DNA from 4 places in the Oceanobacillus sp. M65 genome. Region 4 is predicted to be linked to each of the others. Evidence: riboswitches for the same ligand, from Rfam matches in the RefSeq annotation. Region 4 holds a riboswitch; each other region holds the start of a gene.
The links. A riboswitch is a leader RNA that binds a small molecule or an ion and turns the genes downstream of it on or off. The one in region 4 is predicted to bind S-adenosylmethionine.

Region 1 (3,711 bases), on a different contig from region 4:
AATAACGCGTTTACGCTTTGCGCATACTGGACTTAGCCTAAATGTAAAAAGGAAGAGGAATTGTTACATTCCTCTTCTTGAAGTTTTTATCCCCAAATCTCTTTCCCAATCTCAACTATAAATTTTAATTTATTCCACTGATCTTCTTCCGTTAATTTATTTCCGTGGTGGGTTGATGCAAATCCACATTGTGTGCTCAAGCATAGTTGATCTAGCGGAACATATTGAGATGCCTCTTTAATTCGTGCTTTAATAGATTCTTTGTCCTCTAGCTCCCCATTTTTTGATGTGATTACACCAAGAATAACCTGAGCTCCGCCAGCAGGGATATGTTTTAGCGGTTTGAAATCACCAGAACGCTCATCATCATATTCCAAGAAGAATCCATCTACTTTCTCTTTGGCAAACAAAGTGGATGCGATTAAGTCATAACTCCCTTCAAATGCCCAATTGGATCGATAGTTTCCACGACATAAGTGTGTCGTCACAACTAAATCGTCTGGTTTTCCTTCCAGTACCTCATTAACAACGCGTAATGCCAGGTTTATTAGTTTTTCCCTTGAATATTTCCCTTCGTTAAACGGAATATCTGGTGAAGAAAGACCAGCAATATAAACATCATCGAATTGTAGATAGCGAACCCCAGCTTCATAAAAAGCGTGTAATGCATCACGGTATGTTTGAATAACATCATTGGCATATTCATCAATGTCAGGGTAAATTTCTTCATTAATTATTCCTTGATTGAAGAGTTGATTAGGGCTAGGGATTGTTTGTTTGGCAACTGCACGCCCAGCAACGATATCATTGAATTCAATGAAATCTTTAATGAAAGGGTGATCGGGATTAAAGGAAACCTTCCCTATATTTCGGACATTATATCTTTCAGTCTCCTCATTTCCATTAAAAACATAGCCTACGTCTGGAACATATCCTTCTATCCCGTTTAGATGCTCTAAGAAATCAGTGTGCCAGAATCTACGTCTAAACTCGCCATCCGTCACCGCATTCAAGCCAATTTCAATCTGCTTATCAACAATACGCTTAATTTCCTTTGTTTCGATCTCACGCAATTGTGTAGCAGAAATTATTCCTTCTTTAAATTCCTTTCTTGCTTGATGAATGCTTTCCGGTCGTAATAAACTTCCTACTTGATCCGCTTTAAAAGGTGCTTTCGTTAAGGTAATTGACATGTTAAATCCCTACTTTCGTTTTATTTTTTATAAACGCAATTCAACTAAACTAGTAATAAACGTATCTATTTTATGTAACCAACAAAAAACCCCCTTCTTAACAAATAAGAAGAGGGTTGGATACGTAAAAATTTTCTCTTCTTATCTCCAAGCTTAACGCTTCTGGAATTAGCACAGTACAAATGTCTGTTGCTGAGGTTTCAATGGGCCAGTCCCTCCACCTCTCTGGATAAGAAAAATCATATGAAATTTTTTGATTAGTCAATATACTACAGTTGTCGGATCAAAATGTCAAGGGGATATTAGAAGATTGTTATTATAAGAGGTGGCGAATGACATGGGCCATGGTGTGAAAAGTGGTATGAACATATCGCCATTAGGGTATCTAGTAAAGGAATGGTTGAAAAAATTAACCCAATCGCAACATAGAAATAAAACAAATAGGGGGAGTAGGAATAGTATGGGTGATAATAGTGATCATAAATCGTCAAACCAGTCCAGTAGGGTGCAAGAGAAACCAGAAAGGCAATATTTATTCCCGTCTCAGGTAATGGAGACGTTTAGCGAAAAAGGGAAAGAGCACCTTGATACAAATATGCCTTCCCAGTTCATTCTTTCTTTAAAGGCTGGTTCGTTTATGACCTTTGGAGCTCTTTTTTCAGTGTTGCTTGCTATCGGTATTGATGCTAAAGGGCTTACCTATCTTTTGCAGGGACTTGGATTTACAGCAGGGTATCTAATGGTATTTGTATCAGGTTCTGTTTTGTTTACTGAAGTAAATGTACTTTTGCCAACATCTTATTTACAAAAGTCTTATTGGAAGAAAAATAAATACGTCAAATTCTGGGTCGTAGCCTATATCGGAAACATTGTTGGTGCGTTGTTTGTGGCTTTATTAGTAATCAGTTCAAACTCCATGACACCTGAATTCACGAAAGAGATAGAAACCCTTCTATCTCATAAAATGAAATTTGCTGAGAATGGATGGATTGGCTGGTTTCAAGTAGTTGTGTCTGGTATTCTCGCAAATTGGCTTATAGGAATGGCTGCCTTTCTAACCACAGCGGCTAGGGATATGGTCGGTAAAATTTTGGGCACAGCTTTACCTGTCATACTTTTTGTGGCTGGGAATTTTCAGCATAGCGCAGCAAATATGGGGTATTTCAGTTTAGGCCTCTTTACATCTGATAAGTATGTATGGCAGGAATATGTCTTACAAAACCTAATCCCCGCAAGTATTGGCAATATCATCGGAGGAGCCATTTTTATTTCCTTGCTCTTTTCATACGCATTCCGAAAAGAGATGCGAAGTTCATGAGGTTAGTAGAGAATTGTGTTAAAGAAGGTAAAATATAATTCATCATAGTGCGATAAACTTTACCTGAGAAGGAACTGGCCAGTAAAAGTGAATAAAATTTGAGAAGAAAACCCCTTTATGGTTATGATTACCAAAAGGGGTTTTGAGTTGATAATAATAATTCTTAACCGAACTCCATAAATGCATTTTGAATTGGAGGCAAATTCTATTGGGAAATCTAATGAAGCGATTTGTTTATAGACCTACTTCATTCGCTGCATAGGTAGCAATTTCATTACTGAAACCTTCATACTCTAGCTGTTCTATTAACCCACTTTTTGAGAATGCAGTATAATCCAAGTAGTCTTCCGCCATTTTTACTGCTTGTTCTTTCCAATTTACATTAATTTTTTCTACTGCATAAGTAGCATCCTTATTATTAAAGCCTTCATATTCTAACTGTTCTATTAAGCCACTTTTTGCAAATGCCGTATATGCTACGTAATCTTCCGCCATTTTTACAGCCTGTTGCTGTGACATCGTTTCTTTATTTTCTTGCTTTTCGGCTTCTGCTTTAGCCTTTTCTTCTTCCTCTTGCTTTTCAGCCTCTGCTTTAGCCCTTTCTTCTTCCTCTTGCTTTTCAGCCTCTGCTTTAGCCTTTTCTTCTTCCTCTTGCTTTTCAGCTTCTGCTTTAGCCTTTTCTTCTTCCTCTTGCTTTTCAGCTTCTGCTTTAGCCTTTTCTTCCTCCTCTTGCTTTTCAGCTTCTGCTTTAACCTTTTCTTCCTCCTCTTGCTTCTCGGCCTCTGCCTCTTCGGCTTTCACCTGCTCTGTTTGACTGTTATTATCAGCGATATCACTTGTGGGCGGGGTTGTTACTCCGAATAAAATGAGAAACACTATTGTTGCGATACCAAAGTACATAGTCACATGTTTCCTGTTTCTTTTGGCTACAGGCATCCACTTTAAAACAATATTAGGTTTAATTAGTCCTATAAGTAGTGCTAAAATAGATATAAAAAATAAAATAAAAAATAAAGTATCCATTCTTTTCTCCTTTTATATTTAGTTTTACAGTTACAATTTATAAGTTGTACAAGACAAATTGCATTTAGACAATTTTTTAACTTAAAACACTCTCCTTTAAAAATTGTATCTCAGAAGTTTCCTGTCCATTTTACTAAAATTAGACTATTGACTCATTAGTGAACAACTTATAGTTAA
Region 2 (3,711 bases), 1.1 Mb from region 4:
GCTTTGGTTGATTCATTTATCACAAGATAACCTCCCAGGAAATTTCCATTCTCACACTCCTGCAATCACACTCTCAGGAAGCCCTCCCCTTAAGCGGATGAATTCATCATAGGGGGTATTTCCAGAGACAACTGTAATCCCGGTTGCCTCAGCATTTTCGATAAGTTGTGTATGGCCCTCTAGATAACGTACCCATAAGATACTGCTTTGCTTATTTATGAATTGTTCTAAAGTGTCAGATGGAAGGACGTTGTGATCTACATAGACAGCGTCTACTTGATAAGGTACATCTGCTAACTGAGTAAAACGATTCTTTTCTCCGTTGATTTCCTGCTGGATTGTTGGAACAAGGAATCCGAGTGCTTTAAGCTGTTCAATTGTTTTATTCACTTCTCTATTGTTTCCTTCAGTATAAACTGCGATTGCTTTTTGTCTTACTGTCCCATCACTTCGGTCGAATGGAGATCTGACGAGCCATTCTATTGCATCTTTTTCCGAAGGTTTTTGGTTCGTTGTTTTACCAACAGCCTGATTGATCGCCTCATCCAATGTGCTTAGCAGGTCAGAAGTAGCTTCTAACCCGATAGATAATCGAACTAACTCTTCCGACACCCCGGAGCTTTTCAACTCTTCTGGGTTAAGCTGCTGGTGGGTAGTCGAGGCTGGATGGATAATGAGTGACTTCGCATCCCCCACATTCGCTACATGTGACCATAATGATATGGAATCAATCAGTTTCCGGCCAGCTTCCCGGCCACCTTTTATGCCAAACGTTATGATAGAACCATATCCGTTTTTTAAATACTTTTTAGCTAGCTGGTGAGAGGGATGGTTTTGTAGACCAGGGTAGTTTACCCATTCAACAGCAGGGTGATCGGCTAGGTACGCAGCAATTTCTTGAGCATTTTTAGTGTGTTTTTCTATTCGCAAATGTAATGTCTCCAGTCCCTGTAATAACTGAAAGGCACCTTGTGGGCTTAAACAAGCTCCAATATCACGTAAAAGCTCTACGCGTAATTTTGTCGCAAAGGCGGCTGCCCCGACATCAATAAAACGTAATCCGTTATAGCTTTCCTGAGGCTCAGTAAACCCTTTAAATCTCGCATTGTTCCAATTAAAGCGGCCACCGTCAACCACAACACCACCAATTGTTGTTCCATGTCCACCGATCCATTTTGTAGCTGAATGGACAACGACATCCGCTCCCCAAGTAAGTGGCTTGGTTAAGTACGGTGCAAACGTGTTATCAATAATGAGCGGGATGCCATGCTGGTGAGCGATGGCTGATACAGCCTCTACATCAAAGATATTTAGACTAGGGTTTGTAATGATTTCTCCAAAAATAGCTTTTGTCTTGTCTGTTATAGCATTCTTGATTTCTTCAAGATCGGTCCCATCTACAAATTTTACAGTTATTCCATAGCGCGGCAACGTGTGAGTAAATAAGTTGTAGGTACCACCATACAAATTGCTGTCTGCAACAATTTCATCTCCAGATCCGGCAATGTTTAATATTGCAAAGGATATTGCGGCCATACCTGATGACGTAGCTACAGCTGCAACTCCATCTTCCAGTTGGGCAATTCGTTGTTCAAATACGTCAACCGTTGGGTTCCCTATCCGTGAATAAATGTTGCCCGCTTCTGATAAACCAAATAGGTTTTGTGCATGCTCCGTATTATTGAACACATAAGAAGTTGTTTGATAAATGGGTACAGCCCTTGCCCCGGTAGATGGATCAGGCACCTGTCCTCCGTGAAGTAACGTTGTTTCATCCTGTTGGTAAGTAAATGATGACATGTAAATTCCTCCTTTAAGATTATGGACTGCCAGTCAACAGCTTTTCGATGTAAGACTGCAGTTTGCAGTGTAACCGGTCTGGGGGAGGAGGGGGGAATATAAAAAGCCCTCTTCCTAAGAAGAGGGCGTATAATTCACGTTCCTCCTCTTATCTTCCAGATCCAAGATGATCTGTAGGATTTAGCACCATCGGAAGCAAACAAGGTTTGCTTTCAGGTTGCCGGGCTTCGCAGGGCCTATTCCCTCCACCGCTCTTGATAAGAGATTTAATTTTTAAATTATTCACATTATAAAACCGATTATACGCGATTGTCAACCGTTTATTGAAAATAATTGTATAGTAAAAAAACAAGAGGCAAGAACCTCTTGTTAAGTGACATACGGTCTATTCTCTCGCCCTTTTTCGAAAAGGGAAATAAGTTGATAGCATATAGTTGATGAGGGCTATCCAGATAAGAGAAAATGCGATTAAATGAGCAGTAGTGAAGGTTTCATTATATACAAACACACCGAGAACCAACATAATGGTCGGAGCAATGTATTGGAGAAACCCAATCATGGCTAGCGGTATTCTTCTTGCTCCACCTGCAAACAAAAGTAACGGAACTGCTGTAACGATTCCTGCGCCAATGAGTAGCAAGGTGGAGGACGTAAAGAAAGTATTAGCCTGAAAAATATTTTCCGGGATAATCAGTAAATAAAGGATAGCTATTGGTGTAATAAACATTGTTTCAATTGTTAAACTAGCAAAAGCTCCTACATTTAATCTCTTTTTAAATAATCCGTATAGCCCAAAGCTCATAGCGAGCAATAAGGATACCCAAGGGAAAACCCCGTAGCTAACTGTTAAAAATAGAACGCCTGCACCTGCAAGAATAAAGGAAACCAGCTGTCTTTTTGTCAGGGTTTCTTTTAACACGAGAATACCGAGTAATATACTAATTAATGGATTAATATAATAGCCAAGGCTTGCTTGAAGAACATGGTCGCTATTCACAGCCCAAATGAAGGTCAGCCAGTTGAGTGTAATCATAATGGATGCAAAAATCACAGCAATTAATTGCTTTTTGTTGGTCAAGATTGCTTTGCATTCCTTGAGTACGGTGGACCACTTTCCTAGCAAGGCAATGAGTACTAGCATGAAGACGAACGACCATACTATTCTGTGTGCGAGAATTTCACCAGCAGATACATGATTCACTGCCTTCCAGTAGATCGGTAGAAAACCCCAGAGTAAATATGCCCCTGCAGTTAGTAGAATGCCTGTTTGTTCCTGTTTTGCGTTCATGCCAACCCTTCTTTTCTATACAAATTTGTCCCCCGCGTGTAACTGCAAAACTTCTTTTATCAAATAAACTCCATTTTAAAAGAGTCTGATCTAAAAAGCAAAAAGCATGATTGTAGTTATAAGAAAACGCTTTCAAAAAAAGTGTTAATAGAATAAGATAGTAGTAGAATAAGAAATCATTTCAGGGGGGATCTTTGTGAAGAAAGACGATCAACATATCGAAACAGCAGTTATCCACCAGGGCTATGACGCAAAGGATATGCTGGGGAGTCTGACACCACCTATTTTCCAGACCTCCACGTTCACATTTGCTACCGCAGAACAAGGAGAAAGGCGGTTTGCAGGGGAGGAAGAGGGCTACATTTACTCACGGCTAGGGAATCCAACAGTAAAGATTCTAGAAGAGAGAATTGCTTCATTAGAGCAGGCTGAACGTGGTCTAGCTTTTGCTTCAGGAATGGCTGCTGTGTCTTCAGTGCTAATTGCTCTAACAAAAGCAAACGATCATATTCTATGTTCTTCAGGGCTTTATGGCTGTACCTACGGCCTTTTATCTATGCTACAAGAGAAGTACCAGATAAGCCATGACTTTTCAGTAATGGATACTGAAGAGAGTATCCGAG
Region 3 (3,711 bases), 1.5 Mb from region 4:
TCTTCTCCTTTTGTTTTGATTTTTGTATACGTCTAGCTCCAGCTCCCAGCGACTAGCGTGACTTCTTTCTCCTCCGTGCGATAAGTCAATATCAGCTCCCTTTGGTCGCTTTATTTCCTTTATCTCCTTTGGAGAAATCCAGTCCGTACGTCGCTAAACGGGCGCTGTCGCTTTTGATTTTATCTTCTTCTTATTTTTTTGGATAAAATATTTCCGGTGGATTGTAATCCCTGAACCATGACGACGAGTATTCCTACTGTTATTAGCATTACCATGGTGTCGAACCGCTGATAACCAAAGGTAATGGCCAGGTCTCCTAATCCGCCACCACCAACTGCTCCTGCCATGGCTGAGGCTCCAACCAATCCAATTGTTGCAATGGTTGCCCCTAACACGAGGGAACTAAGAGCTTCTGGTATAAGAAAGCGAATAATTATTTGCCAAGGTGTTGCTCCCATTGACTGGGCAGCTTCCATCACACCTGGATCTACTTCTAAAAGAGAATTCTCTATTAATCTTGCAATGTATGGTCCTGCAAATAACACCATTGGTACAATAGCTGCGGCCGTGCCTATTGAGGTTCCAACAACTAATCTAGTAAATGGAATGACTGCGACCATTAAGATAATAAACGGAATAGAACGAAATATGTTTACTATTGCATTTAAGACCGTAAAAATATACTTGTTTTCCCATAAGTGTCCTTTACGTGTCACAACAAGGACAATTCCTAATACCAACCCTATAATCATAGAGAAAAATAGGGCGACTGCTACCATTACAATGGTTTGCCATAATGCCTCTGTAATTTGTTGCCAATCAACCAACATCTGCTAACACTTCCTTTACACTTACTTTTTGCTGATGAATATGCATAATGACACGGTTAATTTCTTTTTCTTCCCCTTCAAATTGCACGATAAGATTTCCAAATGGTACGCCCTGTAATTCTGTGATACTACCAAACAGAACATTTACCTCTACCTCGTATTGCTTTGCGATTTGCGACAACAATGGTGTTCCAGTAGACTCACCAACAAAGACAATTCGATAAATTTGGTTATGTGCGTCTTGTCTTTTTACTAACTCGTATACGGAATCTGGGATTTGATCATGCATTACCGTACTGACGAAGTTATGAGCTGTGGTCGTTTGCGGCTGAGAAAAGACATCAAATACAGAACCAGATTCGACTACTTTTCCATCTTCCAGCACAGCAACTTTATCGCAAATTTCTCTAATTACGCCCATTTCGTGCGTGATAATTAAAATGGTGATATTGTATTCCTGATTAATTTTCTTTAAAAGTTTTAAAATAGCATTTGTTGTATCTGGGTCAAGGGCTGATGTTGCCTCATCACATAAAAGAATGGATGGCTGGGTTGCAAGAGAACGGGCAATCCCAACTCGCTGTTTCTGTCCCCCAGAAAGTTGGTCTGGATAGCTGTCAGCTTTGTCACGCAAGCCGACAAAATCAAGTAGTTCATAAACACGCTTTGTTACTTCCTTTTTTGGAGTTTTGCTTAAAAGTAAGGGCATTGCGACATTGGTAAACACGGTTTTCGAATTAAGTAAATTAAAATGTTGAAAGATCATCCCAATGTTTCGCTTTGCCTCCCGTAGTTCCTTAGGTGAAAGTGCTTGTAAGTTTTGCCCATTCACGGTCACTGTTCCGGATGTTGGCTGTTCGAGTAAATTAACACATCGAATGAGCGAGCTTTTTCCAGCACCACTAAACCCAATCACACCATATATCTCTCCCTCTTCTATGTGGAGATCCACATTATCCAGTGCTTTTACACCTTCTGCCTTTTCGCCGTATACTTTTGAAACCTGATCAAATGTAATCATCTACTTCCTCCTGCTCGTTGTAGTTTCAAATTAAAAAGCCTCTTCTTATAAGATAAGAAGAGGCAATGAACTAGTATCCTCCTCTTATCTTTACAGACCTTCGTCTGTTGGAATTGGCACGTTGCTTTAAAAGCACGTTGCCGAGGTATCAATGGGCCAGTCCCTCCACCTCTCTGGATAAGAAGTAATGCATATTTAATTTTGTCGTTAAGAAGAGTTATTTCGTGTAAAATCAAAAAATCCCTTCTTATAAAAATAAGAAGGGATCAGCTATGTACGATCATCCTCTTCTTATTTTTCAGGCTCGCATTCGCCTGTTGGATTTAGCACAGTACTATTAAAAGTCCGCTGCCGAGATATCAATGGGCCAAGTCCCTCCATCTCTCTGAATAAGAAGTAATGCATATTTAATTTGTTGTTGCTACTTACAATACTACCAGCCTTTCAATCTGTCAACAGATTTTTTTACTTTTTTTATATTTCGTACAATTGGCCTAAAAGTAGTTTCACCTTTAAAAATATGCAAAAGGACTGTCTTCGCAGTTACGAAAACAGTCCTTTTATAATTGTTTCAAGCTTATTTAATGGCTTCTTTGCCACCCATATAGGCACGTAATACAGGAGGAACAATGACAGAGCCATCCTCTTGTTGGTAATTCTCCAGAATAGCTGCAACGGTTCGACCAAGTGCCAATCCGCTGCCATTCAAAGTATGAACAAACTCTGGCTTCGCATTTGCTTCTCTGCGGAAACGGATTCCTGCACGTCTTGCCTGAAAGTCTTCAAAGTTAGAGCAAGAAGAAATTTCCCGGTACGTGTTTTGGCTAGGAATCCATACTTCAATATCGTATTTCTTCGCTGCTGTAAATCCAAGATCACCAGTACACATGCTCATGACACGATATGGTAACTGTAATAGTTGTAATACCTTTTCAGCATGTCCTGTCAGGTTCTCCAATGTCTCATAAGAATCTTCTGGCTTAGCAAAGTGAACGAGCTCCACTTTATTAAATTGATGCTGACGAATAAGGCCTCGTGTATCCCTACCAGCAGAACCCGCTTCAGAACGGAAACAGCCACTGAAAGCTACGTATTTTTTAGGAAGATCATCTAGATTTAAAATTTCATCACGATGATAATTCGTAACAGGTACTTCTGCTGTAGGAGCCATGAAGTAATCCCACTCTTCTAGCTTGAAGGCATCTTCTTCAAACTTAGGAAGCTGACCTGTTCCTGTCATGCTAGTGCGGTTGACGATATATGGTGGAAGCATTTCCTCATAGCCATGTTCATCTGCATGTAAATCCATCATAAAGTTTAATAAAGCGCGCTCTAGTCTGGCTCCAAGCCCTTTATAAAAGACGAAACGGCTTCCTGTTACTTTAGCTGCGCGTTCGAAGTCAAGGATATCAAGGTTTGTCGCAATATCCCAATGAGGTTGTGCTTCAAAGTTGAAATCTTTACGTTCTCCCCAGTTGCGCACTTCTTTATTATCCTCTTCATTTTCTCCCACAGGTACACTTTCATGAGGGAGATTTGGGATAGAAAGCATAATCGTGTTAAGTGTTTCTTCAATTTCTTTTAATTCTTTATCCAGTTCAGAAATGCGTTCTCCAACCTCACGCATTTCTTTAATTGCTTGGTCCGCATCTTTCTTTTCTTTTTTAAGAACAGAGATCTGCTTAGTTGCTTCATTACGTTTCGCTTTCAACGTTTCTGTTTCAGCAATGAGCTCTCTTCGTCTTTCATCTAATTCCCCAAATTTGTCTAACTCGGAGAGATCTTCACCGCGGTGTGCTAATTTTTCCTTCACTTCCGTAAAGTTGTTACGTAAAAACTTCATATCCAACATGTTCGTTT
Region 4 (3,711 bases):
CACCTGGAACATGGTATGGAATCTCTAATCCGAATATTTCATCTAGAATGGTTTCTGTATTATTTAATTCGCCTTTCAATGCTGCATATACCATTGCTCTTGTGTAGGATAATTTAATACGTTCGCCACCATCTTCGTAAGAGCCACCAGTCCAACCTGTATTAATCAAAAATACAGTTGCCGAATGTTCCTCTATCTTTTTGCCAAGCATTTCTGCATAGACAGAAGGAGAGAGCGGCAAGAATGGAGAACCAAAGCAGGCCGAAAAAGTTGCTTGGGGTTTAGTCACTCCACGTTCAGTCCCAGCAAGCTTGCTCGTGTAACCACTGAGAAAGTGATACATCGCCTGTTCATTCGTTAATTTACTAATCGGCGGTAGGGTCCCAGAGGCATCTGCAGTTAAAAAGATAATGGTGTTTGGGTGACCAGCGATACTTGGGACCATCACATTCTCCATATGTTCAATAGGATAAGCAGCTCGCGTGTTTTCCGTTAGGGACGTATTGGAATAGTCTGGCTTGTCATTCTCGGAATCAAGCATGACATTTTCCAAAACAGAACCAAATCGTATGGCATTATATATTTGTGGTTCTTTTTCTTCTGATAAATTAATGCATTTAGCATAACAACCGCCCTCTATATTGAATATACCATTATTACTCCAGCCATGTTCATCATCCCCGACTAATTTTCTGTCAGGGTCAGCGGATAGGGTCGTTTTGCCTGTTCCAGATAACCCAAAAAACAAAGCGACATCTCCCTCATCCCCGACATTGGCAGAGCAATGCATGGGAAGGATATCTTGTTGTGGCAAGAGATAATTCATCACAGAAAAAATTGATTTCTTTATTTCGCCCGCATATTCTGTGCCGCCAATTAGAATGACTCGTTTTTTAAATGAAACAATAACAAATGTTTCCGAATTAGTACTGTCTGTATCAGGATCTGCAAAACATCCCGGTGCAGATAGGACTGTAAATTCTGCTTGGTGGTTGGCGAGTTCTTCCTCTGTTGGGGTTATGAAAAGCTGCCTTGCAAACAAGCTATGCCAAGCATATTCGGAAACTACTTGGATCGGCAGGCGGGAGTCTTCATCTGCCCCAGCAAATCCTTTAAATCTATATATTTCTTTCTGGTTTTTCAAGTATTCTGTTGTTTTTTTGTATAGTCTTTCAAATGCATCCTCATCAATAGATTGGTTGACTTGACCCCAATCGATTTTAGAATCACTGACTGCGTCGCGAACAATAAATTTGTCCTTAGGAGAGCGACCGGTATATTTACCAGTGGTTGATCTAATTGCACCTGTGGAGGTTAAAACTGCTTCCATTTTTGCTAAGATTATCTCGATAAGCCGTGGGACAGTTTCATTCTCCAGTATCGGAGTATGCTGCTCTAATTCAGTACAAGGGTTTTTTTCTACCATTTTCACTTCACTGCACCTACCTTTGGTAATGTGTTGTATTACGTTGCCTTAATGTGATTATTAGTATAACACATTTAATTGAATAGTCCATACTAAATATCTAATCTAATCATATGAAATTTTCGCAAACCTTGTTACGAACCAAAAATAGTTGACATGTCAGTTCTCATTCGATAAGCTAAATTTCGAGCGGATACTCTCTTATTCAGAGTAGGTGGAGGGACAGCCCCGATGAAACCCAGCAACCATCACATCGGTGAAAAGGTGCTAACCTGGTGCAAGGAAATTTCCTTGAACAATAAGAGCGAAAGGCTGGTACTCCTTTCCTCATTACTGAAGGAAGGGCTTTTTTTATTTTATAAAAACCTTTGTTATGAAATAGCAAAACTTGATGAACAGAGATCCGTAACAGAAATCAAAAGGAGGATTAAGCACTATGGCTGCTAATCGTCGTTTATTTACTTCAGAATCGGTAACAGAAGGGCATCCTGATAAAATATCTGATCAGATTTCAGATGCAATTCTAGATGAAATTTTAAAGAAGGACCCATATGCGCGTGTTGCTTGTGAAACAACCGTTACAACAGGTTTGGTGCTCGTAGCGGGAGAGATTTCTACAAGTACGTATGTAGACATTCCGGCTATTGTAAGAAAAACGATTAAAGAAATTGGGTATACGCGTGCAAAGTATGGCTTTGATGCGGATACATGTGCCGTATTGACAGCAATTGATGAACAATCTGCTGATATTGCCGGAGGTGTAGACGAGGCACTAGAGTCTCGCCAAGGAAAAATGAGTGATGAAGAGATTGCTTCTATTGGAGCAGGGGACCAAGGACTTATGTTTGGTTTTGCTTGCGACGAGACGGAGGAACTCATGCCATTACCTATTTCACTTGCACACAAATTGGCGAAGCGTTTGGCTGATGTAAGAAAAGAAAAGGTATTAGATTACTTGCGTCCAGATGGGAAAACACAGGTAACTGTTGAATATGATGAACAGGACCAACCAGTAAAGGTAGATACGATTGTTATTTCTACACAGCATCATCAAGATATCACAACAGAGCAAATCGAAAAGGATTTAATTGAACATGTTATTCGTCCAGTCGTACCAGAGAATCTTTTGGATGAAACAACGAAGTATTTTATTAATCCAACAGGCCGCTTTGTGATTGGTGGACCACAAGGAGATGCTGGGTTAACTGGCAGAAAAATTATTGTGGACACATACGGTGGATATGCTCGACATGGTGGGGGAGCCTTTAGTGGGAAGGATTCAACGAAAGTGGATCGATCCGCTGCTTATGCTGCACGTTATGTTGCGAAAAACATAGTAGCTGCAGAACTTGCCAAGACTTGTGAGGTACAACTAGCCTATGCTATTGGTGTAGCTGAACCTGTTTCAATTGCAGTAAACACTTTCGGAACAGGAAAAGTGTCTGAAGAAGCGTTAGTGCATGCAATACGCAAACTATTTGATTTACGTCCAGCTGGCATTATCCGTATGCTTGATTTGCAGAAACCTATCTTTAAGAACACGGCAGCATATGGTCATTTCGGAAGAACAGACATCCTCTTCCCTTGGGAAAAGACAGATAAAGTTGTAGAATTAAAAGCGTTGATGGAGAAGAAGTAGAAAAAGATCAATTATAGAAGCCGAATGGACATTCGAAATGATGAGGTACCTTTTAGGGAACCATCTGTTTTTTCGAAATCCGTTCGGCTTTTGGGTTTTCACGGTACTTGATAATAAATCTAGAGTGGAAGATGAAGGCTTTATGTATACCTCCATTAGATTGCTTTCTCTAAAGGGTGGTATGTGCTTTGTAATATTGTCCTTTTTCCACATATGATTTTCGAATTCGATCCATTTCTGCAAGGTCCTCTTCCGTTAAGTTCCTTACTACTTTGGCTGGTCTCCCAAGAGCTAGCGTATTGGGGGGGATTTTCTTACCTGGAGGGACAAGGCTTCCAGCACCGATAAATGCCCCTGTACCAATTTCTGCACCATCAAGAATGATGGATCCCATTCCAATTAATGCTTTTTCTCTAATGATTGCAGAGTGTAGGGTGACCTGATGCCCCACTGTTACATCATCTTCAATAACTAAAGGCATTCCAGGACTTTGGTGAAGCATAGATAAATCCTGAATGTTTACGCGTTCCCCGATTCGAGTGGGTGCCACATCCCCACGAATGATCGTCTTAAACCAAACACTGCTTGATTGATCTATCTCCACATCTCCGATAATAGTAGCGTCTTTTGCAATAAATGCTGTTTC

Region 1: it holds a riboswitch for S-adenosylmethionine, as region 4 does, so the genes downstream of both, ACTWPF_RS15280 (5-methyltetrahydropteroyltriglutamate--homocysteine S-methyltransferase) here and metK (methionine adenosyltransferase) in region 4, are expected to answer to the same signal.
Region 2: it holds a riboswitch for S-adenosylmethionine, as region 4 does, so the genes downstream of both, ACTWPF_RS02460 (aminotransferase class I/II-fold pyridoxal phosphate-dependent enzyme) here and metK (methionine adenosyltransferase) in region 4, are expected to answer to the same signal.
Region 3: it holds a riboswitch for S-adenosylmethionine, as region 4 does, so the genes downstream of both, ACTWPF_RS00440 (methionine ABC transporter ATP-binding protein) here and metK (methionine adenosyltransferase) in region 4, are expected to answer to the same signal.

What each region holds. Positions count from the first base shown of each region.
Region 1 is NZ_JBQQCJ010000004.1:34,010-37,720, forward strand. It holds gene ACTWPF_RS15280 (5-methyltetrahydropteroyltriglutamate--homocysteine S-methyltransferase) at 87-1,193, opposite strand; SAM riboswitch class I at 1,332-1,429, opposite strand; gene ACTWPF_RS15285 (formate/nitrite transporter family protein) at 1,654-2,511, shown strand; gene ACTWPF_RS15290 (Ltp family lipoprotein) at 2,746-3,534, opposite strand.
Region 2 is NZ_JBQQCJ010000001.1:512,157-515,867, forward strand. It holds gene ACTWPF_RS02460 (aminotransferase class I/II-fold pyridoxal phosphate-dependent enzyme) at 52-1,800, opposite strand; SAM riboswitch class I at 1,946-2,064, opposite strand; gene rarD (EamA family transporter RarD) at 2,186-3,088, opposite strand; gene megL (methionine gamma-lyase) at 3,285-3,711, shown strand, end outside.
Region 3 is NZ_JBQQCJ010000001.1:79,316-83,026, forward strand. It holds gene ACTWPF_RS00435 (methionine ABC transporter permease) at 180-830, opposite strand; gene ACTWPF_RS00440 (methionine ABC transporter ATP-binding protein) at 820-1,851, opposite strand; SAM riboswitch class I at 1,933-2,035, opposite strand; SAM riboswitch class I at 2,140-2,247, opposite strand; gene serS (serine--tRNA ligase) at 2,429-3,703, opposite strand.
Region 4 is NZ_JBQQCJ010000001.1:1,581,682-1,585,392, forward strand. It holds gene pckA (phosphoenolpyruvate carboxykinase (ATP)) at 1-1,426, opposite strand, end outside; SAM riboswitch class I at 1,625-1,731, shown strand; gene metK (methionine adenosyltransferase) at 1,863-3,065, shown strand; gene ACTWPF_RS07500 (gamma carbonic anhydrase) at 3,235-3,711, opposite strand, start outside.